One region of the Oceanobacillus sp. E9 genome, then DNA from elsewhere that is predicted to be linked to it. Evidence: riboswitches for the same ligand, from Rfam matches in the RefSeq annotation. Region 1 holds a riboswitch; each other region holds the start of a gene.

The links. A riboswitch is a leader RNA that binds a small molecule or an ion and turns the genes downstream of it on or off. The one in region 1 is predicted to bind S-adenosylmethionine.
Region 2: another riboswitch for S-adenosylmethionine. It lies ahead of AQ616_RS08465 (O-acetylhomoserine aminocarboxypropyltransferase/cysteine synthase family protein); the one in region 1 lies ahead of AQ616_RS00675 (O-acetylhomoserine aminocarboxypropyltransferase/cysteine synthase family protein).
Region 3: another riboswitch for S-adenosylmethionine. It lies ahead of AQ616_RS10735 (5-methyltetrahydropteroyltriglutamate--homocysteine S-methyltransferase); the one in region 1 lies ahead of AQ616_RS00675 (O-acetylhomoserine aminocarboxypropyltransferase/cysteine synthase family protein).
Region 4: another riboswitch for S-adenosylmethionine. It lies ahead of AQ616_RS11795 (Fur-regulated basic protein FbpA); the one in region 1 lies ahead of AQ616_RS00675 (O-acetylhomoserine aminocarboxypropyltransferase/cysteine synthase family protein).

The regions. Positions count from the first base shown of each region.
Region 1 covers NZ_LSNA01000001.1:153,193-159,008, reverse strand. Annotated here, with positions in the region: gene AQ616_RS00685 (YpmS family protein) at 1-434, opposite strand, end outside; gene AQ616_RS00680 (SGNH/GDSL hydrolase family protein) at 446-1,375, opposite strand; gene AQ616_RS00675 (O-acetylhomoserine aminocarboxypropyltransferase/cysteine synthase family protein) at 1,888-3,558, opposite strand; SAM riboswitch class I at 3,663-3,772, opposite strand; gene rarD (EamA family transporter RarD) at 3,860-4,774, opposite strand; gene megL (methionine gamma-lyase) at 5,059-5,816, shown strand, end outside.
Region 2 covers NZ_LSNA01000006.1:318,037-323,852, forward strand. Annotated here, with positions in the region: gene mbcS (acyl-CoA synthetase MbcS) at 1-984, shown strand, start outside; gene AQ616_RS08455 (dipeptidase) at 1,364-2,317, shown strand; gene AQ616_RS08460 (hypothetical protein) at 2,377-2,685, shown strand; SAM riboswitch class I at 2,813-2,919, shown strand; gene AQ616_RS08465 (O-acetylhomoserine aminocarboxypropyltransferase/cysteine synthase family protein) at 2,997-4,292, shown strand; gene AQ616_RS08470 (YitT family protein) at 4,471-5,337, opposite strand; gene AQ616_RS08475 (SRPBCC family protein) at 5,415-5,816, opposite strand, start outside.
Region 3 covers NZ_LSNA01000007.1:222,848-228,663, reverse strand. Annotated here, with positions in the region: gene AQ616_RS10755 (acyl-CoA synthetase) at 1-993, opposite strand, end outside; gene AQ616_RS10750 (3'-5' exonuclease) at 1,365-1,961, opposite strand; gene AQ616_RS10745 (CBS domain-containing protein) at 1,974-2,663, opposite strand; gene AQ616_RS10740 (MBL fold metallo-hydrolase) at 2,737-3,666, opposite strand; SAM riboswitch class I at 3,932-4,034, shown strand; gene AQ616_RS10735 (5-methyltetrahydropteroyltriglutamate--homocysteine S-methyltransferase) at 4,195-5,298, shown strand; gene AQ616_RS10730 (glutamate-5-semialdehyde dehydrogenase) at 5,376-5,816, opposite strand, start outside.
Region 4 covers NZ_LSNA01000007.1:440,685-446,500, reverse strand. Annotated here, with positions in the region: gene AQ616_RS11820 (DUF998 domain-containing protein) at 1-115, opposite strand, end outside; gene AQ616_RS11815 (ZinT family metal-binding protein) at 513-1,514, opposite strand; gene AQ616_RS11810 (HIT domain-containing protein) at 1,670-1,999, opposite strand; gene AQ616_RS11805 (class I SAM-dependent methyltransferase) at 2,027-2,746, opposite strand; gene AQ616_RS11800 (GNAT family N-acetyltransferase) at 2,760-3,278, opposite strand; gene AQ616_RS11795 (Fur-regulated basic protein FbpA) at 3,822-4,022, opposite strand; SAM riboswitch class I at 4,098-4,198, opposite strand; gene AQ616_RS11790 (HAD-IIIA family hydrolase) at 4,300-4,839, opposite strand; gene AQ616_RS11785 (hypothetical protein) at 4,836-5,135, opposite strand; gene AQ616_RS11780 (hypothetical protein) at 5,255-5,551, shown strand; gene AQ616_RS11775 (CynX/NimT family MFS transporter) at 5,704-5,816, shown strand, end outside.

The DNA.
Region 1 (5,816 bases):
TCCATAATTTTTTTGTTCGGAAGCTCTAATAAACCTACAGATATTGATTTTTGTTTGAGTATCAGATCTCCGTTCGGTTGGACTAGTGGTTCAAGTCTAACTGATAAAGGAACCGTGGAAGAGAATACAGGTAATTCTCCCATTAAATGTACATCTTCTTCAAGTGCTATTCGATAATGATGATTTGTCCCTTCAAGTAATTTTTCGATATATGCATTTACTAAACTATTTAAATTTTGTTTTGTTGTACGAATAATAAACTCGGAACTTTCTTGTTCATTTATATCATTTGAGGATGGGTATTCATTATTCGATACAGGCCAAAAGATGAGGGAAAGAACGATAATTATCAAAAGTATATTTAAGGTAAATAACCCTATGAAAAGTTTTTTCCACTTGTTTATCTTTTTTAGTCTTCTTAATCGTTCTCTCATTATGTTCATCCTTATCTAATTGACATATAATTTAATACTCGTTCAGCAATTCTATAATACCCTTCGTAGTTCGGGTGGAAATTGTCGTCGGCATATAGGTTAATATTATTTGTATCATTAAATAAATCTTCAATTGGTATAAAAGTACTATTTTCATATTCATCTGTAATGCTGATTCCAGTATCATTCCAGTTACTAACGATCATATCAAGCTCTTGGATGTCTTCAAAGTAATTTTTAAAAGGATTATAAATCCCTACTAAATATATATAAGAATCGGGATTAATTTCCCGGATTTCAGTGAAAATATCTTGGAGCCTTTGCTCATAATGAACTTGTTCTACTTGAAAATCATTAATATCTAAGCTTGTGATATTTTCCTTAACCACTTGCATAATGTCGTTTGCACCAATAGTTACTAAAGCAATATCTGATTCTTGAATGGCATCAATCAAATTTTGTTCATTTCGTAATCTTTCTAGCAGTTGATCTGTTCGGTTACCTCGTTTTCCGAAGTTATCAAATTCAGCACTATATCCAGTACTATTTATTGTTCTATCAAGAATGCCAACATAACCGCCTTGCTCGGTTTCATCACCAACACCCTGAGTTAATGAATCACCAACAGCAACGATTTGTGTTTCATCTGTAGATAAGAAGTTCATCGTTCCCTGAACAGCTTCATTGATAACTTTGGGGAAGGGATTTCCTGATGTTTCTTCGGCTTCTGCATTCTCATTAGCTGTTTCGTCATTCGTATTGTCTTGTTGATTGTTTGATTTATTTTGATCTACTTGTTTTTGTAGTGCTGTTTCTTTCTCTATTTGGTCGGAGGAAAGATGCTTAAATGGATCTTGAGATTGGTAGATAAATCCAATTATAATAAGAAGTACTAACGCAACCAATCCGCTATAGATCATAATCTTTTTCTTGTTTTTCATGTAATCACACCTATGCAGTTCTTTTCTTATATATTATGAATTAGTAAATGGATTTGTCTATGAAGAAGGCTGGAGTAGATGGATTTTTATAATAATAGTTTAATCCATTTATTGATAACCTAAACCAACAATTTATAGGAATAAAAGCACAAGCGACCGTTTAGCAACGTAGCGAGTGCCTCCCTGTTTTTTTAAGGATGGTTCGACAATGGTCGAACTTCCTTTTTTTCTTTAAGATAAAGGACACGGTAAGGTGACAACCGATGATGACTTTCACCCAAGGGTATAAGTGCGACCACGCCATTCGGCAGTCTTCGTAGGGCAATTTCGTGAAGTCGCCGTTGCTGGTTGATGGAGCTAGAAGTGGCCTTATCTTTCTATGAACGATAGGAATTCCCAATTTTTATACTCTTATCTTTTCAAAAAAAAAAGCCTTCATTATGGAAGGCTCCTTATCTTATATATATTTTAATACCCTTATAAAATGAAACATAAACACATTTTAGAGCTAATTATAATTTGATTGGTTGTTTCGTCTCTTGACCATTACGAAGTTGTAGTGCGATTTTTGCTGGAGATTGATTGGTTATCACAATATTATTTTTTAATTGCGCAGATTGATTATCCGATGCAAAAACAATCGTATTTGTAGGTACTACTCCTTCGATAGACGGTATTGTCTCATCAATCCAAATAGCATCAACTTCTGTATTAAGATCACTTAAAGATGTCACCGGCAATATTTCATATCCTAGTGTTTTAAGCGGTGCTATTTGATCTTGGTCTATTTGAAGCGTAGCTATTACTTTTTTTCTCACTCCATTGCTTCGATCAAATGGAGATTGAAGTAACCATTGTACTGCAACTTCCTCTTGAGATGGTTTATTTGTACGTGATTTACCAGTAGCCTTTTCAATTGCTTGGTCAAGATCAGCGATAATATCATCGATAGACTCAAGACCTACGGATAATCGTACTAATTCTTCTGTTACACCACTTAATGCTAAGTCATCTTCGTTTAATTGTTGATGAGTGGTAGATGCCGGATGAATAATGAGAGATTTGGCATCTCCTACATTTGCAACATGTGACCATAATGAAACATTATCTATTAATGTTCGACCTGCTTCTCTACCACCAGATATTCCGAAAGTAATAATAGATCCGAAGCTTTGTTTTAAATATTTACCTGCCAGTTCGTGAGATGGATGCTCTTCTAATCCTGGATAATTCACCCATTCGACAGCTGGATGTGCTTGTAAATAGTTTGCTAATTGTAATGCATTATCCGTATGTCGTTTAATGCGTAAGTGTAATGTTTCTAATCCTTGCAGTAACAGAAAGGCATTTTGTGGGCTAAGGGATGCTCCAATATCACGTAATAACTGCACTCGAAGCTTTGTAATATATGCCTCCGCACCAAGATCAACGTATTTTAACCCATTATAACTTTCATCAGGTTTTACAAAGTCCGGGAAACGTTGGTTATTCCAATCAAACCGACCACTATCGACGACAACACCACCAATGGTTGTTCCATGCCCCCCAATCCATTTAGTTGCGGAATGAACAACAATATCTGCACCCCAAGTTAATGGCTTTGTTACATAAGGTGTAGCAAAGGTATTATCAATAATTAACGGTACACCATGCTTATGTGCTACTTCAGCAACTTTTTCAACATCAAATACATAGAGGCTAGGGTTGGTTATAATTTCACCAAAAACTGCCTTTGTCTTTTCTGTAATAGCATCTTCAATTGCTTGAGGATCTGTACCATCTACAAATTTTACATTAATTCCGTAACGTGGAAGGGTATTAGCAAATAGATTGAATGTACCTCCGTATAAGTTGCTATCTGCAACAATTTCATCTCCAGAACCAGCAATATTAAGAATTGCTAACGTAATCGCAGCCATACCGGATGATGTAGCAACAGCGCCAATACCATCTTCTAGTTGAGTAATTCGTTGTTCGAAAGCATCTACAGTTGGGTTCATAATACGTGAATAAATATTTCCTGGTTCTGCTAAACCAAATAAATTTTGTGCATGTTCGGTATCTCGAAACACATAGGATGTAGTTTGATATATTGGAACTGCACGTGATCCAGTTGATGGATCTGGTTCTTGCCCACCATGAAGTAAGATAGTTTCTGCTTGTAATGATTGAAATTTAGACATCGTATTTCCTCCTTGAAATTATTATTTTTAAAGTAATAAGAGAAGGATTAAAAAAAAAGCCCCCTTCATAAGAAGAGGACTTTGTCTTTATAAAACCGAACCTCCTCTTATCTTCCAGACAATTGTCTGTAGGATTTAGCACCTTTCAATAGCAAAATTGCCACAGGTTGCCGGGTTTCGCAGGGCCTATTCCCTCCACCACTCTTGATAAGAGATTTGCTTATTAAATTGTTATAAAGTATATCTTGTTTTCTTATTGATTGTCAACAGTAAATTTATAATTATTTTAAAATTCATATAATCAATGCTTTTTCCCTCGCTTGCGGGGTAATTGTTTATATAAGCTATACATATAAATTGCTAGTGCTAACCAAATAAATAAAAATGTGATCATATGGTGAGTAGTAAAGGATTCTTTATATAGAAATACGCCAAGAAAGAACATCACAGTCGGTGCAACATACTGTAAGAATCCAACAGAAGCGAGCGGTATTCTTCTTGCCCCCGCAGCAAATAGAAGCAAAGGAATAGCAGTAACAATGCCTCCACCTATTAAAAATAGATTTTCCACGGTCAAGATAGGATTTAATGAAAATCCTTGTGCTTGAGGAGCTAACCATATATATAATAATGCAAATGGTGTCATAACAAGTGTTTCTAACGTAAGCCCAAACATTGCACTGAGATCTAGGGTCTTCTTGATGAAACCATAAATGGCGAAAGAAGCAGCTAAAAATATCGATATCCATGGGAAGATCCCATACCCTAATGTAAGATAAATTACTGCTGCTCCAGCAAGAATAAATGAGAATATCTGCGCTTTGGTTGATGGTTCTTTTAGAATGATTAATCCCAATAATATACTTAAAATTGGATTAATATAGTAGCCTAAACTAGCTTGTAGAACGTGTCCTCCGTTGACGGCAAATATAAACAAAAACCAATTTAGTGTAATTACAATCGATGCTAAGGTGATGGAAATGATTTTTTTTCGATCTTGCTTCATATGCTTTATCGTATGTACAAAAGCCCGCCATTTTCCAGACATCATTACAAGCAAAATCATAAATACACAACTCCAAATAATACGGTGTGCAAGAATAGTTCCTGCTTCAATTGTGTCAATTTGTTTCCAATAGATTGGTAGAAATCCCCAGAGTAAGTATGCACTAAATGCAAGAATCATACCTTGCTGAAATGATGATTTATTCCCCATATTTTTTCCTTCTTTCTATAAGTACATTGAGTTTTATCTAATAATAGATGGATTTTTGAAGAGAATCAATTATTTGAATTCATGATAAAGAAAACGCTTTCATAAATGTTGTAAATACTTTATTATTGTATTTGACGATGATTAATCGTCTGTAAAAACTAAATAAGACTGTACAAGAGCTTGGACGGACACGAATGCTGGTGTTCAGCTTTTTTATTATTAATTAGGGTGGAAAACCAATATAAAAGAGGGGGATTTTGGTGAAAAAAAAGTCATATAAACATATGGAAACGTCAGTTATCCATGAAGGTTACGATTCAACACAGATGCTTGGGAGCTTGACACCTCCAATATTCCAAACATCAACATATACATTTGACTCAGCAGAACAGGGGGAAGCACGGTTTGCTGCAGAAGAGGAAGGGTATATTTATTCACGTTTAGGTAATCCAACTGTACGCATTTTGGAGGAGAGGATTGCAGCATTAGAAGGTGGAGAGCGAGGATTAGCTTTTTCATCTGGGATGGCAGCCGTATCCGCTATTTTACTTGCATTAACAAAAGCCAATGATCACATTATTTGCTCTTCAGGATTATATGGCTGTACGTATGGTTTGTTATCTATGATGGAAGAAAAGTATAACATTAGAACCGATTACTCCACTATGTTATCCGAAAAGGAATTGGAAGACCAGATAACCAAAGATACTGCATTAATTTATGTAGAGACGCCCATTAATCCTACCATGCAAGTAATTGACTTAGAATTAGTTGTGAATGTAGCTAAGAAATATCGACTGCCAGTAGTAGTTGATAATACTTTTTCGTCCCCATATTTACAGCGGCCGTTAGAATTAGGATGTGATTTTGTCATTCATAGTGCTACGAAGTATATTGGGGGGCATGGTGATGTAATTGCGGGGCTTGCAGTTGGAAAAAAAGAGATAATGGATACAATTGCCTTAACTACGCAAAAAGATATTGGGGGAGTTTTGTCTCCCTTTGATGCGTGGCTATTGATTCGAGGACTAAAAACATTACC
Region 2 (5,816 bases), on a different contig from region 1:
GAACATTGGCTTAGTATAGAAGAGGGAGATACAGTATGGGCAACAGCTGCTCCAGGATGGCAAAAATGGGTGTGGAGTCCATTCTTATCCGTGTTATATAAGGGTGGTACTGCTCTCGTTTATCAGGGGAAATTCGAGCCAAACAAGTATCTTGAAATCCTTGAAAGACATCAAGTAAATGTATTTTGTTGTACACCAACTGAATATCGTTTAATGGCAAAACTGGAAAATTTATCTGAATACCAGTTAGATGCTTTACACAGTGCAGTATCTGCGGGGGAACCATTGAATCGAGAAGTGATTGAGCGTTTTCGCAACCATTTTAATGTTACCGTACGTGATGGATATGGACAAACAGAGAATACATTATTACTTGGATTTTTAAAAGGAATGGAAGTAAGGCCAGGATCAATGGGGAAACCAACACCGGGCAATAACGTACTGGTAATTGATGAAGACGGAAATCCGGTTAAAAATGGAATAGTAGGAGATATTGCTATACCGCTAGATACGCCTGCTCTATTTATCGGATATTATAAGGATGAAGAACGCACAATGAAATCACGACGCGGGGATTATTATGTAACTGGTGATCAAGCGCGAATTGATGAAGATGGATATTTCTGGTTTGAAGGAAGAAGTGATGATATTATCATTACTTCGGGATATACGATCGGACCCTTTGAGGTAGAAGATGCATTAGTTAAGCACTCCTTGGTTAAAGAGTGTGCTGTTGTAGCAAGTCCGGATGTGGAAAGAGGAAATGTTGTTAAAGCATTTATTATTTTACAAGAAGATATAATTGGAAATGATGCAGTAGTAAAAGAATTACAAGATCATGTGAAAAATAGTGTTGCTCCATACAAATATCCTAGGAAAATAGAATTTGTATCTGAATTACCGAAAACTACCTCAGGTAAAATACGGAGAGTGGAACTAAGACAGAAAGAAAAACAAAACGTGATGGATGATATTAAGCGTTAGAATAGATTAGAGTTGCCTGAATTTATGAAAATGAATTCGGGTTTTTTACTTGAATCAATTTCATAATCAAGATATTGTGTGTGAAACTCGAATAATGCTCTGTTTGATTTCATTGCAGACGAACGCTTTTTAACAGGCACGGCCTCAGCTAACTTGAAAAGAAGAACACTTTTTAAGTGGATCTTCAGCTCGTGCAATTCCTGCAGGAGTCACCATCTTTCATTCCAATCAAAGCCAGGTTTTTGCTAGAATCCGAAAATTAATATCTACTCTCAGTAATTATTTATATAACTTGGTAATTATGAAATTGATTCATCTTACAAAGTCAATAATATAGGTGGTTTTTAATGTATTGTATATGTAAAGGAGGGTGAAAGTAATGAGATTTATCGACACACATTGTGATGCACTTCTTAAATTGCAGATGGCAAAAAGGGGCTTTCAACAACCAAAAAGGGTATTGAATTTTGAAAATGATCATGAACTAAATACAAATTTAGAAAGATTGCAGCAAGGTGGGGTACAAGTACAGTTCTTTGCTGTTTTCATACATCCAGATGTACCGACAAATGAGCAATGGCAACATGCTTTAGAACAAATAGATTTGTTTTATTCGGAGATTATTGAGAAACATCCGCAAATAAAACATATTAAACAATGGGATGAAATTAACAATCTTAAAGAACATCAAATTGGTGCAGTCCTAACGTTAGAAGGAGCAGAAGCAATAGGTAATGACTTGGTGAAATTGAGATATCTATATCGTTTAGGAGTTCTTTCGATTGGGTTAACATGGAATCATGCTAATTTATGTGCAGACGGTGCGGAGGAACCACGAGGTGGTGGATTAACAAGATTAGGTAAGTCGGTTGTTGAAATGAACAATAACCACATGGTCTTTACGGATGTTTCTCATTTAACCGTAGAAGGCTTTTGGGATGTAATGAAAAGTGCAAAATATCCTTTTGCTTCACATTCTAATGTTCGCGCAATTTGCGATCATCCAAGAAATTTATATGATGATCAAATTAAGGCGTTGATTGATTGCAACGGACAAATACAGCTTGCGTTGTATCCACCATTTCTTGTAAAAAATGCAGAGTCTGCTAAACTAACGGATCTTTTTCATCATATAGATCATATATGTGCGTTAGGTGGTGAGAAACACATTGGATTTGGATCAGATTTTGATGGTATTTCATATTTTATTGAAGGACTCGAGGATGCTTCTAAGTATGAGTTATTGCGAGATGAGTTACAAAAGCATTATTCTGAGCATTTAGTAAGAGGATTTATATATCAAAACTTTATTAATCATTTACCTCATGTATAAGAAGCCTTGATTTTTCTAATACTAGCCATTAGAAATGAAAAGAATGGCAGGTGCTTTCCATGTTACGATTCCTCGTTTTAACACTGGTATTATTATTTAGTATTAATCATATAGAGACTTCTGCTGAGCCTTTGGAATTGGATACTCCAAAGAATACGATACATGAATGGAAAGAAATCGAAAATCATGTAGAAAAAATACATGTAGATACTCATTATATTGAATATCGTCGAAATTTTATTAAAGAAACAAGACCTTGTAAAATTTATCATCATATACGTACTATTGTTTACTATTGTGAGATACATGGACATACAAAAGTAGAAACGGTTTTAGAAAAGATTGAACATAGTGAAGATCATTCATAATAAATGATAAAAGTGATGCGTTGGTTGACATACTACTTTCATATCACACTAAGATTAATACGAAAAAATTTATTGACATTTCGTACATTTTGCATTATTATTCTACCAATAACTTTATATATGTTTTTTCTTATCATGAGAGGTGGAGGGATATGGCCCTAAGAAACCTCGGCAACAGGTTCTTCATAGGATACTGTGCCAATTCCATCAAGCGAGTCGCTTGGAAGATAAGAATAGAATGACTTTTTAGTTGCTAACCTCTATTCTTATTGCAGAATAGAGGTTTTTTGAATGAAGAGGGAGGAATAATATTGACTAATAAATCTGATGGAACATTAAATTTTAATACGATTGCTCAACATGGAGGACAGGAGTTTGATAAGGAAACGAATGCTAGGGCGGTACCTATTTATCAAACTACATCCTATGGGTTCGAAAGTCCGGAACAAGCTGCGTCTCTTTTTCAAATGCAAGAAGCTGGCTACATTTATTCTCGTAATGCAAATCCAACAAACCGAGTTCTGGAAAAGCGCATAGCAGAATTAGAGGGAGGAATTGATGCATTTGCAGTTTCTTCTGGACAGTCCGCTATTACCATTGCTTTATTAACACTTGCGAAAGTAGGCGATGAAATTGTGGCAACAAATGAGTTGTATGGTGGTACTTATAATCTATTTTCTGAGACGTTTAAACGCTTTGGTGTAACGGTCCGTTTTGTCGATGGCACAAACTTCTCGGAAATATCCTCATCCATTAATGAGAATACGAAGGCAATCTTTACGGAAACAATTGGTAATCCTGGATTGCAAATAGCTGATATCAAAGCGTTAAGCACTATAGCGCATAATCATGGAATACCTTTAGTCGTTGATTCTACATTTACTACTCCATATTTACAACGGCCATTTACATTTGGTGCAGATATTGTAGTCCATTCAACTACAAAGTTTATAGGAGGACATGGAACATCTATCGGTGGGATTATCGTTGATTCAGGGGAATTTAACTGGGCAAACGGAAATTTCCCTGAATTTACAACACCTAAAAGTTCTTTAAACAATCAATCTTATATCGAACTAAAAAATGCCAATGCATTTATTTCAAAAGCGCGATTTGAATTAGGACATGACATTGGGACAGCATTATCTCCGTTTAATGGGTGGTTATTTATTCAAGGATTAGAATCACTACCATTACGAATGAAGCAACACGTAATAAATACGAGACAAATTGCTACGTATTTAAGTGAACACGAAAGAGTAACCTGGGTAAATTACCCTGGATTATCAGGAAATCATCAATATGAACTTGCAAAAACCTATTTACCTCAAGGGGCCGGAGCGATTTTTACATTTGGAATAGAAGGAGGGCATGAAGCAGCGAAAACGTTTATTCAATCGTTAAATTTATTATCACACGTTGCAAATATTGGCGATTCGAAGACGCTGGTAATTCATCCTGCAAGTACGACACACGCAAGATTAACCCCAGAACAACAAAAAAGGACGGGTGTGACACCAGATCAGATTCGTATATCAGTTGGATTAGAAGATGTGGAGGATATAAAAAGCGATATTCATCAAGCTCTTCAAAAAAGTAGGGGGTAATTTGAGATGGCACGATCCGTAGAACAGGTAATACGAATTCTTTTAACAAGAAGTGCACGAATACACTGAGAGGACATTCAATTATCGCTACCAGAATTAAGTTATTCAACGTTAAAAAACCAAGTAAGACAAAACCAGAACTACAATCTCTTGAATTGTAGTTCTGTATAATAAAACCTTATAATTTTTGTCCAGAATAACGATCGAGTGAAAATCCTTTTCCAAGAATTTCAGATGCATTTATAAATATGACAAAGGACTCTGGAGATTCAGTCTGTAAGAGTCTTTTTAATTTTACTGCTTCAGTTTGTTCTGCAACACAAAGTATCATGGTTTTATCAAGTTTGGAGTAACCACCTACGGAACGGATTTTTGTAAGTCCACGATCGATTCCATTTTGGATCAGTTTTTGAACGCCTTCTTCATCTTCGGTAATGATCATAATTAATTTAGTGGACGAAGTACGCAATTGTACGAAATCAATTGCTTTTCCAGAAATATAAATAGCCATTAGTGCAAATAAAGTAAGCTCGACACTAAATACAATAATGGAACCTATTACGACAAGTCCATCAACAATAAACTGGGAGTATCCGCTAGATATACCGGTGAACTTTTTAACAATCTGGGCAATTGCTGCTGTTCCACCAGTAGATCCATTTCCTTTATATACAATACCTAACCCTACACCAAGTAATAAACCACCATATAACGCACCCAAAAGTGGATTCGTCACTGTAACAGGTATTTCAGCACTTAAAAATATAATAAAAGGAACCCAGAATGTTCCAACCAATGTTTTGAAACTAAAGTCTTTTCCTAATGCAATCCAACCAATAATAAAAATTGGAATATTAATAACTAATTGTGTTAATGCAGGACTTAGTTCATATAATTCAAATAAAATTGTACTAATGCCAGAAATACCGCCTGCAGCAAGCCTTGCAGGTAAAAAGAAGATATTATAAGAAAGTCCTACAAGTGTTGCTCCGACAATAATATACAAATATTCTCTTATAACTTTGTTTTGTTTTAATTTATCCATGTAAACTGTATCCTTTCCCTCAAACATACCTCTTATACTGTATCACTGGAGGGGAGAGGAGTAAATACTATCTTTATTTATATTGGAATATTCACTCTCATGGAACGTTGTTGTTTATTTGGTGTTTTTATTTTTGTCGAAATTTTTTCCATGAAATCTTCCAATATTTTTGGGAGTAATTGCTTTACGACGGGATAAAGCATCGTACCTTTCCAGCCTTTTATTGTTAATTTCATATTTACAGAAACTATGGTGTCATTCTGATTAAATGATTTTACATGGAAGCTACCTTCACCAATACATTGTTCTTTTAAAGCATCAACCTTAAAAAGAATGGATGAAGGAGCTTTTATTTCTAAAATGCGTACATGGATGTGTGTGTCCTTTTTTAAAGAGCCAAATTCGCCATGTATTTTCCAAATCGATTCTTCATTAGATACGATTTGATGACTTTGATAGCCGGGAACAATTTCTACCCA
Region 3 (5,816 bases), on a different contig from region 1:
CTGCCCATAACAGTTCCAGAGTTCGATTTGTGGAAGTCTTTCCGTCAACTCTTTAATAATTTCCATTGGCATAATTGCTGCTCCATAATAACCCTTTTTCAAGGAACTCAAATCTCTTTTATTAAAATCAGGATGACGCAACAAACCAATCCATACCGTTGGTGGGCAAAATAATTGAGTTACTTGCTCTTTTTCAATTGTTTCTAAGATTGATTCTGGACTCGCAGAAGGAAGAATGACACCACTTGAACCAATGTATATATTCGGACCTAAAAACACATGAAGTTGTGCACTATGATAAAGCGGCAATGCATGTATAGCAATATCATGACTTTCCATTTTACAATCAATAATAGTACTGACATATTCACTTACGATACTTTTATGAGTCAACATTACACCTTTTGGTTTTGATTCAGTTCCGCTTGTATAAAGTATATGTGCTAAATCATCATCATGAATTTCTACCTCTGGCATTGTAGAAGATTGATGAGATTGAATTTCATTTATTGCAATCCACGAATCTTCTATTGCCTCCTCTGCTGGATCTACTTCTAATACTATATAATGTTCAAGTTTTTTGTCTTCTGCAGCAGCTAATAGTAGATCTCTAAATTCATCAGATGCCATTACACCTACTGCCTTTGAATTTTCTAATATATATTTTATTTCTTGGGATGTAAGCATGTAATTAACAGGAATTAACACTGCGCCAATTCTGGCAAGTGCATACGTTACAAGTACAAAGTCTAAGCTATTTTTTGAAACTAAAATAAACTTGTCACCCTTTTTAATTCCTATATCCAGAAATCCATTAGCGGTTTGATTTACAAGATTATCAAGCTCTTGATAGGTTAGTCTTTTGTTTTTGTAAGCGATTGCATTTTTGTCTGGATAACGTTCTCTTGTTCTTGTTAATAAATCACCTAATGTATTTCTTCGTACTCGGTTAATTAGTTTATCTAACTCTGTATCGATTTGATTTAATTCCAATGACCTCACTCCCTGTATAATTATTTAACTATTATTATAATTCAGATATATGAGGTTGTCACTTTATTTTGTGATCTACATAGGCCTATTGCAAAAAAAGAGTTTACGCAAAACTTAAATCCAAATGATTGGATATTTAAAATCCGCTTCAGAAATATACTCCGCTTATGCTAAGGCGGCTGGCGAACCTCCGGATACTTTGCACTCCGGGTCTCAACAATGCCTCCTTTCCTGAGGACAAGGAAGACCTCGACAGCACGCATAAAATCGTTTTTTGATTTTCAAGGAGTCTCCGTATATTTCTGAAGCTTATTCTAGCTATCATCCGTCTTACAATCAAGACTGTTAGTTATGTCCTGGCCCTATATAAATTAGAAATATAATTTGGTTGATTTTGTAGCTTTTTGCTTTCTAGCTGTTTTTGCTCTTTTGGAAACGAGCCATCGTTCTATGAATTCTTCAGTTGTGCCTATTTTCTGCTCTGCTAAGGCTGCCAAAAAGATTTTTGCAGATGCTCGGGCATCATCCATCGCATGATGATGATTTAACGGTATCTCGTGGTAATTTGCAACTGTATGTAGTTTATGATTTTCTAATTGCGGCCAAATTAATTGGGAGATTTTAACCGTACAGAGCGACATATAATTTGGACATGGCATATCGTATTTATACAAAGATTGACGTAAGACACTCATATCAAAACTTGCATTATGTGCAATAAGTATCGTATCTTCTAAATATGCTGATAATGTGGGCCACAGTTCAGCAAAAGTCGGTGCTTCTTGAACTTGTTCCTCGGTGATTCCATGAACATATATATTGCGTGAACGAAATGGGGCTAATGGATTAATTAGTGAGTAAAACTCATCTATAATTTCAGTATCATTCATAATTACCACACCTATAGAACAAGCACTATTTCTTTTTTCGTTTGCTGTTTCAAAATCAATTGCTGCAAACTTAACCATTCAAAACTCCCCCTATATCTCCATGATATCCCAATTGGTAATAATGCCTACCAACTTTTCATCTTCTTTCCCTGTTTTTGTAATAAGCAAAGCCGCAAGTCGATTACCTTTTTCAACTTGTTCTGTAAATACGTCAGCAGCTTCATATACGGACATTTCCTCGCTTATAAAAAGATGATTATCTGATTTTTCGTATTCTAAAATATCTTTAGCAGTTGCATCCGTTATTTGTTGACCATCGTTCATAGAATTTGCTATCCATCGAGCAATGCCCTTGTGTGTAATTAATCCTTTAAAATCTTGATTCTCATAAATAGGTAACTTCGTTAATCCTCTATCTCTTACTACTTGAAGTAACTTTTGCATAGAATCGTTTAATTGGAATGTAACAACTTGTTTTATGAATGCATTCTTTACTTGTTTTGGACTTGTAAAATCTTCTTCTATTTTTTCGATACGTTCCACAATTGTATCATGAGGTTCTGCAATCGCATAGGAAACATCGATACGGTTATGAATAATTGCATTTCTGAGTTCAGCAAATTCCAATAAATCCTCGTAGTATCGTTTTATCGTAGCATTAGAGTCTGATAGAACTCGCACTGCTCTAGAGAAACCCATTTCTTTTTTGTTTAATTGTGATTTTAATGCTTTGTCAATACGATTAAATGCTGTGATAAAGCGCTCTGAATTTTTATACATATCTATTTCTCCTATCTTTGCGTTCTATCATTTTAACCGTTCAAACTTAACATTAAACATTCACTTATATCGTTTATTTCGCCTTGTAAAGTACTTTGCCGTTTTTTTCTATACTTCGTATGTCCTGATTTTCCGCTAAATAAATTAACCGAGTTAATGTCGCCATAAACTGACTGACAAAAGCTGTCCCTTTCATAGGTCCATAAATTTTAGTTGTTATTTTAAAAGCAGACATCGGTTTGTCCGATAAAAGTTGTTTGAGTTCCTCAAGACGAAAGAGATGTCGATTATAAGTTTCCATTATTCGTTCTGATAAATTTTCCATCTCTTTTCCATGACCAGGTAATGCTAATCTACTCGGATATTCCTGTAATTCTAATAAAGATGGTAAATAGTCCTTTAATGGGTTCAACTCTTCTCCCATCCATAAGCCAATCACTGGTGAAAGATGCTCTAACACATGATCACCTATAATCATTATTTCTTCTTGCTTATTATAAAAACAATAGTGATCAGGAGCATGTCCAGGTGTCCAAATTGCTTGAAAAGGCTGATTACCTAAGATGATTTGATCACCATCATCAAAAAATCCGTCTGGTTCAAAATCATAGATAAAAGAAAAATCCTTTATTTTTAACGGTAATGGCGGTGTACCATGACGTTTAATTAGTGATTTCATTCTTTCCATATGTGATTTCCGATCTTTTCCCTTAAGCATTTCTTTATATCCTCGTCTAGATACAAAGACGGGGATGGCATATTCCTCTTGAAACCATTTTGCTAATCCTATATGATCCTCATGAGTATGCGTTAATATCAGCTTTTCAATTTGATAATTATCCAAAACCGCCTTCCAAGTTTCCTTAGTTTCCGTGGCATAAATACCGGTATCTATGACAGTATATCCTTTTTCTCCTTTTATTAAATAGCAATTCACTTCCCCCATTGCACCTTTAAACCGCACTACTAATTGAAATATATCTTCTGTCATTTTCTTTAGCATGAAATACCTCTTTCTAACACCATTCAATGTATAAATGAGCATATTGTTATTTTATCGTTCCAAGATGGAATTGCAAGACAAAGGAACTAAAAATACATCAAAAGCAAATAACATAAAAAGATACTTTTTATTTTGAGATATCTATTCTTCCTCGAAAGAATGGTAGTTAAATTACTGTCGTTTACATACTCGATAAATATTTATTAAAAAACTATTGACATCCTATTCGATATCTTATAAAATTTCTATTAATTAAATATGACAATTCTTATCCAGAGAGGTGGAGGGACTGGCCCAAGGAAGCCTCGGCAACAGACTTATTTAAGTACTGTGCCAATTCCAGTAGCGTAAATGCTAGAAGATAAGAAGAGTATATCGTACGGTTTCCTGTACCCTCTTCTTACTTGTAGAAGGGGGTATTTATTTTTCCCCTATTCTCTGTACAGAACTGTCATATGTTAGTTTCATAGAGCAAGACCCTACTCTGTGAGACTAAACAAAATTTAATGGAGAAAGAAGGAAGGAAAAATGACAAAAACAATAATCAAAGCACCATTTCGAGCAGACCATGTAGGTAGTTTGCTACGACCAGAGCGTTTGCATCAGGCTAGAAAAAATTATTCGGATGGAAATATCTCAGAAAAGGAATTGAGAGACATTCAAACAGAAGAAATCAAGCGGATCGTAGACAAACAAATTGAAATAGGTCTACAAGCTGTTACGGATGGTGAGTTCCGTCGTTTATGGTGGCATACGGACTTTTTAGAAGAATTGAATGGTATTGAAGGATATATTCCAGAAAAAGGTTACTTATTTAAAGGAATTGAAACAGAGAGATATAACATTCGTAATAACGGAAAGATTAGTTTTCCAACAGACCATTCATTTGTCAAAGATTTCATTGAATTTAAACAGATAGTAGGGGAGCGTGCTGTTGCAAAACAAACCATTCCTAGTCCAAATCAATTATTTCACAAAGGAACACGCAACCCAGAAGTTTATCCAGATATTCAATCTTATGCAGAAGACATTATCACTACGTATCGAGATGCAATCCAAGCATTTTACGAAGCTGGATGTCGATACCTGCAATTGGATGATGTATACATTGCCGGCTTGAACGTAGATGAGTTAATAACATTTGAAGAAGATTTATCTCGTCAAGAGTTGATTGATTTATCTTTATATGTTGTAAATAGTGTACTTGAGAATAAACCAGATGATTTAATCGTAACTACACACTTATGTAGAGGAAACTATCGTTCTACTTGGGCATTCGAAGGCAGTTATGCTCATATTGCCCCAACCTTATTTGCTAATGAAAAAGTGGACGGATTTTTCTTAGAATATGATGATGATCGTTCAGGCAGCTTTGAACCTTTAGCTCATATACCTAATGGAGGACCACAAGTCGTAATTGGAGCAATCACTTCTAAATTCGGTGTGCTAGAGGACAAAGAAGAGATCATTAAGAAAATCAAAGATGCTTCACAATATATTCCGTTAGATCAAATTTCGCTTAGTCCGCAATGTGGATTTGCATCAACACATCAAGGAAATAAATTAACAGAAGAAGATCAGTGGAATAAATTACGTTATATCGTTGAACTCTCCAAAGAGATTTGGGGATAAGCTTAATAAAATCTATAAATAACTCCAAACTACTTATTAGACTTCCTATATAAGCTGAAAGTAGTTTGGAGTTTTAATTAATTGCGAATTTGGCCTGAGCCTGAAATCACAAATTTAGTTGAAGTTAATGCTTCCAGCCCCATTGGACCTCGAGCATGTAATTTTTGTGTACTAATCCCTATTTCTGCACCATATCCGAATTCAAATCCATCTGTAAATCTAGTTGAAGCATTGTGATAAACTGCTGCAGCGTCAACTTGAAGTTGAAATTGTTCAGCATTAATCTTGTTTTCAGTTATAATAGCTTCCGAATGACGTGTACCATATCGATTGATGTGGGCGATCGCTTCTGATACTGAACCAACTATTTTTACACTTATTTCACTTGCTAAATACTCCGTTTCCCAATCTTTTTCCTCTGCTCTTATAGCAGTTGGAAATCTCTCCATAACGAATCCATCCCCGTGAATTGTTATGTCATGAGATTGCATGCTTTTTAATAGTTCTAAACCATGATT
Region 4 (5,816 bases), on a different contig from region 1:
CATGATCCATCAAACTATACGGAGCGATGGAAGACATCACAAAAAAAGGTTCAATTACAAAATACATACAAGTAAGAATCCAACTTGTTATACCAACATTTTTAGAGATTTTCATTCCAATTACTCCTTATATTTATCCCGTTTGTTACAAGCAGAATATCCTAAGTTTTACTTAATAAAATTAAAGAGATCTGTTTGTTGTTAATCGGTACTAAGTATTATTTCTATATTCATATCCTATTTTCCTTTTATATTTTCATATGAATAAATTTAGTATGGATTATAGGAAATACTTGGCTTTGATTGTATTGGAAGACGACGACTCGTGGTCAGAAAAAAAGAGCTTGAAAATCCAGTAGGAAAAGTGGTTTTCTTTAACCTAGTTAGTTAAAGCCGTGCCTGCTAAAAAGCTGCCGTCTGCAAAGAAAATTAAACTGATCACCATTTAATATGAAATTGATTAAAAAAGAGAACCCAATTAATATCGGATTCTCTACTTGCTTGCAAATATATTAGTGTGCGATCATCTCATGAACGATATCTTCTTCACTCATTTCAGATGGATAGTATGTTGGCCAGTGTTCGACTTCTTCTAACAACGCTTGTCTGTCATCCCCCCAATAAAGGTGGAAATGTCCAGAATCAGTTGGGAATATTGAATGATCGCTAAATTGAATATAAATTGGTAAGCCTTCAGACTCTTCATCTAGTTTAAATATAAATCTTACTCCTCGATTTCCTGCTTCATAATTTAAAATTTCATACCCATCATATTGGTACTCACCAGTTTGTTCTTCTTCTCCCTCAAAGAAAGTTACTTCATTACCATTAATGACAATTCTATTTACGTCAGTTACATAACCAGTTTCATAATAATCCTTGTATTCTTCTTCTGTCATGTCATCACTTTCTTCAGCTTTGTGTGCATAGACTTCATCTAGTGTACCATTTTGATGTAATGGATATACAGATTGCCAATCGCCTTCCCAGTCTCCTAAAGTACGATCTTCTACTTGTTCATCTTCAAAATAACCATTATAAATTTGTTCAGATTCTTCATCATGCGCATGACTATGTCCATGCCCGTGATCATCTATTACAACTTCTATAACTTCTGATTGAGCATAAGGTTCATGATTATCATTAAACAATACTGCTATAATTTGTTGTCCATCAGTTTCCGCATCACCAAAAAATTTCGTATCATCTAATTCTGGTACTGCTTCCCATTCATCACTGGATGAATCTCTTATGTACCAATGCCAATGATCAAATTCACTATCTTCTTCAAGCTCTGCAGTTAATTTGATTAAATCACCTGTATGATAATGATCAGATACTCCATTAATATTTACTTTTTCTGGTGCATCTCCAATCTCTACCTCATGATTATGATCATTTTCTTCTTCAGCATTTGCTCCTTCTTCGGAATTATCATCTGCTGATTGACAGCCCATTATAAATAGTAGACTTAGTAATAGAACACTAAATCTCTTTCCCCATATTTTTCTCATAATGATTCTCTCCTTTATTAAATCGTAACAGTTACGACTCGTAATGATTACGATTTAAATTATACATAGCAGTTATATGACCGTCAAGATAATTTTTAAATAAAATAAAAAAAGTCTCTACCTGAGACTTTCGTTTTTTTTAAACTAAACAATTATTATCTAAATTTCTTTCCAGATATTATATGCCAATGAAGGTGTTTTGAATCTTGATAATTACCTAGGTTTGTAATGACACGACACGCGCCATCTTCTTCCTTTACCATAGTTGCAACCTGCTTGATTACAAAAAACAACTCCAATAATAAATCATTATCTTTTTCTTCCAAAGAAAGAAGAGAGTCAATATGAACTTTCGGGATGGCAACTATATGAGTGGGCCAATATGGATTTGTATGATGGTACGCTAATACATTTTCTGTTTCCACGACCTTCTCCACTAACGTATTACCACTTAAAACTTCATCACAATAAAAATCTTCCATCATATACTCCCCCTCCATATTTTCTGATCATTATTTTGTACCATAGAAGATAAATGATGATGATTCTTCACTTGCCTCTTTTAATTCCCAATCTCCATAACATTTAACATCAGAAAATCCTGATTTTTCTAAGGCAACCTTTACTTCTTTTTGATTACGAAATCGCAATTGCAGTTTTTCACGTTGGATAACCTCTCCAGACTTAACACTTTTTACAGTTTCATAGAACGTAAATATTTGTTTTTCGTCCATTCCATCGTATTCGGTCCAAATTTCTAATTCTTCTCCTGTCTTAGGATGTGTTGCAATATCGGGTGTTTTATCTGCCATCCATTTTTTCCACACTTCAGCCTTTGGATTACGTGTATCAAATATGAAAGAACCGCCTTCTTTCAATGAACGAAAAACATCACTTGTTACTTGCTCCCAATCCACATCTGTAAGAAACACTTGCGCAACATTTGCAGTCATAATCACCACATCATATGTGTTTGTCTTTAGATCCCCACTATCTCCAATAATCCATTCAACTTGATTGGATGTTTGTTTCGTCTTAGCAAGCTCAATTGCTTCTTTATTTGGATCGATTGCGGTTATATCAAATCCTGCTTTAGCAAAATGTAAGGTGAGCCTTCCTGTTCCACAACCTAGATCAGCTAGATTTTTCCCTTTTATCTCTTTTAATAGGGAAAGAAAAAATGTATCGTCTTCACCAAACCTATTTAATTGATCATAAACTAGCGGAATCATATATTACCTCGCTTTACTGTCTTTTTAGTCTCTTACCGAAAATCACAAATGCTTTTCCATCTTCATTTGGATAAAATTGCTCTTTTACTAGTTCCCAATGCTGGTTCTTATAAAATTGTATAGCAGTCATATTATCTTGTTGTGTTGTCAAAATTGCTGTAGTTGTTTTGGCACCTTTTAACAGACTGTCTAATAATTCTCTTCCATATCCTAACTTTCGATAATATGAGTCCACGATTATTTCAACAACTTCATAGCAGTTGGAGAGCCAATCTTGATACTCCTGTTGATTCAGATGATTAGCAATAAGATCATGGTAATATTGACCTTTCAATGAAAAATAACCATAAGCAAAACCAATTAACTTATTTTCTTCCGATAGAATCATATGCCCTTGAAAACCATCATAGTCCATATGTTTCTTTATTCGTTGGAATATCCCTTCAGAATCTTGTCTCCAAACTTTACTATATAATGTGGAAATTAAGTTAACATCCTCTTCACTATGTATTGATTTAAAGTTTATTTGCATACCAGTCACCTCCAACAGACTACACTCCATTTTATCATTCAATTCAGAAAAATACATAATTCTCATTCATTTAATAATATATAATATCTATTAGGGGTGTGATTGTATATGAAGATTTTTAGAATAATGATAAATTACATCAGTATAATATTTATGTTAGTATTTTCCAGTTCTTGTGATAGCACTTCTATTAATAACATTCGAAATGCCAAATTTTAAACTCAGGATAGCCTTATTGGAAATATACAGACAATAAACAATGATATTGCTATTGTTAAAGTAACTAAAGGGTCAATTTTAAATTCTGGAAATCAAGTAACTGTTGATTTATCTGTAGAAGAAGAAATTACTTTTGAAGTAAGTGATAAAGTTGAAGTCGGATTTACTGGAGAAGTCAGAGAGATTGGTCCGCCAGTCGGAATAGACACTATCTATGTAAAAGTAATTGATAATTAAGTAATTTGCTATGAGTAATACATTTGATGTAAAAATGGAATAAAAAAACCTCGCAAATGCGAGGGTGATGTTTTTATCAACATATAGTTAGAAATTCTCCCAATGAATGGCACTTTTACCAGCATGTGGGTGATCATTAAATTGAAGCTTAAAGTATTCGTATTCTAACTCTGCGGTAGTAAGCTCATAAAGATGTTTGTTCCCTTTTTTAAAATGATTAGATGCAATTAATTTCTCAATTAATTCGTTTTTTCTTCTTTCTGATTCATCTTCATTCCAGAAAGCCATATTTAAATCCTCCTCTTCTATAAGTATGATCATGGCAAAGATAAGAAGAGAGAATTTGTATATTACGATAACCTCAACTTATCTTTCAAGCTAATGCTTGCAGGATTTAGCACAGATAGATGCACTCTGTTGCTGAGGTTTCAACGGGCCAGTCCCTCCACCTCTCTTGATAAGTATATTTTTATAAACTTAATTATAAACTCATTAATCCGATTTGTCTACTGCGATTTAATTCTGCAATCTATATATCATAAATTGATTTGTTTCATTCATTTTTCTATGATAGGTGATATCGATTACTAATCCAGTTTACTGCTTCTGTAAGATTCTCTGCAACAAAATCAAGTTCAATTTCTTTTAGTTTTTCAAAATGGTCATGAAGCGTTGACATTCCTGCCCCTGTTTTTACTAATATCTTTACTGAATTTGTTTTGGAAGCTGCTACCATATCACTCCATCTATCGCCAATTACAACACAGTTATTTAAATTTAACTGATATTTATAAGTAGCTTCTTTTAACATACCAGTACTAGGTTTTCGGCATTTACAGCCTTCTTTATGATGATGTGGACATAGAAATACATCATCAAAACCAAATCCCATTAATTCTTTATAGAAATCTTCTTTACTCGCCTCTCCCAATGAAATACCTGGTTGATTGGTAAATGAAAACACTTGAACAAATTGTTTAAGATAATCTATATTCTTTTTCGAATTCGTAAACAACTTAAAGTCATCTGGATAATGTACCTTATCATCTCCACCAATGGTCCCATCCCTATCTAAAAACACTGCTTCAAGCTTTTTGTTTATCATGACTCCCTCATCCCAAAAATGGAAGAAATATTTAAAGTAACCGTTAAAGCCAATAGTATTGCAGATATCAAAACTGTGCTACCTGAAACATCCATTAAAGCTGACCAATCCTGAATTTTCACGAGGTGATGCTGATAAAATAACTGAAAACATATTGCAATAGAACATGCACTTAGACTTACTAACATTAGAATAATTTTTTTCAATTTATGTTTATGTGTGGATAATAGATTGATAACGGGAAGAATTAATGCTATTATCCCTAATATTACACTTGCTAGATTTAATATTGCCATTGCTAGTTTTCCCCCTTTTATTAAATAGACGTAGATTTATTTATAATAGACGCAAAATTTTAATAAATACTCAATTTAGATTATTGTAGAACTTTATAGCTATTTAAGGAGAGCCGAAAATGAAATTCACTTTAGAAATCATCCGTATACTCATAATTTTTGGTCTATTGGGATTTATTTTCAATAAAGCTATTATGTTTATCTATTCATCCATCGGTATTCAATTAGATAATTATTATGGAGGATTAATTGCTGGTATTGGTATCATTATTTCTATTTTTGTATTATATCGGAACAAATTACAATTCTCTGGATTTTATAAAAGTGATAAAAATGTAAAATTATCAAAAACAGTTAGTACTTTTTTAATATCAATTTCTATCATCATGTTAGTCATTGCCCCATACTTACCATAAGTTGTAATATGTGTTTGGTTACCTTTTGGCTTAAATCCTTTAAAACTCAGAATAAATAATCAATAATTTTTATCTTTCTCCTTATGATCAATTTATGTATAATTAACTTTTGATATATTAGCTAACGAAGATTAATCATAAGGAGAAACACCATGCAACGTATTTCAAATTCGACAAAACAGCGTTATTATACATTTCTATTAATTTTAGCGATTCTTTTCATAGCTTCAACACTACGGTCCCCCATCACTTCCGTTGGCCCATT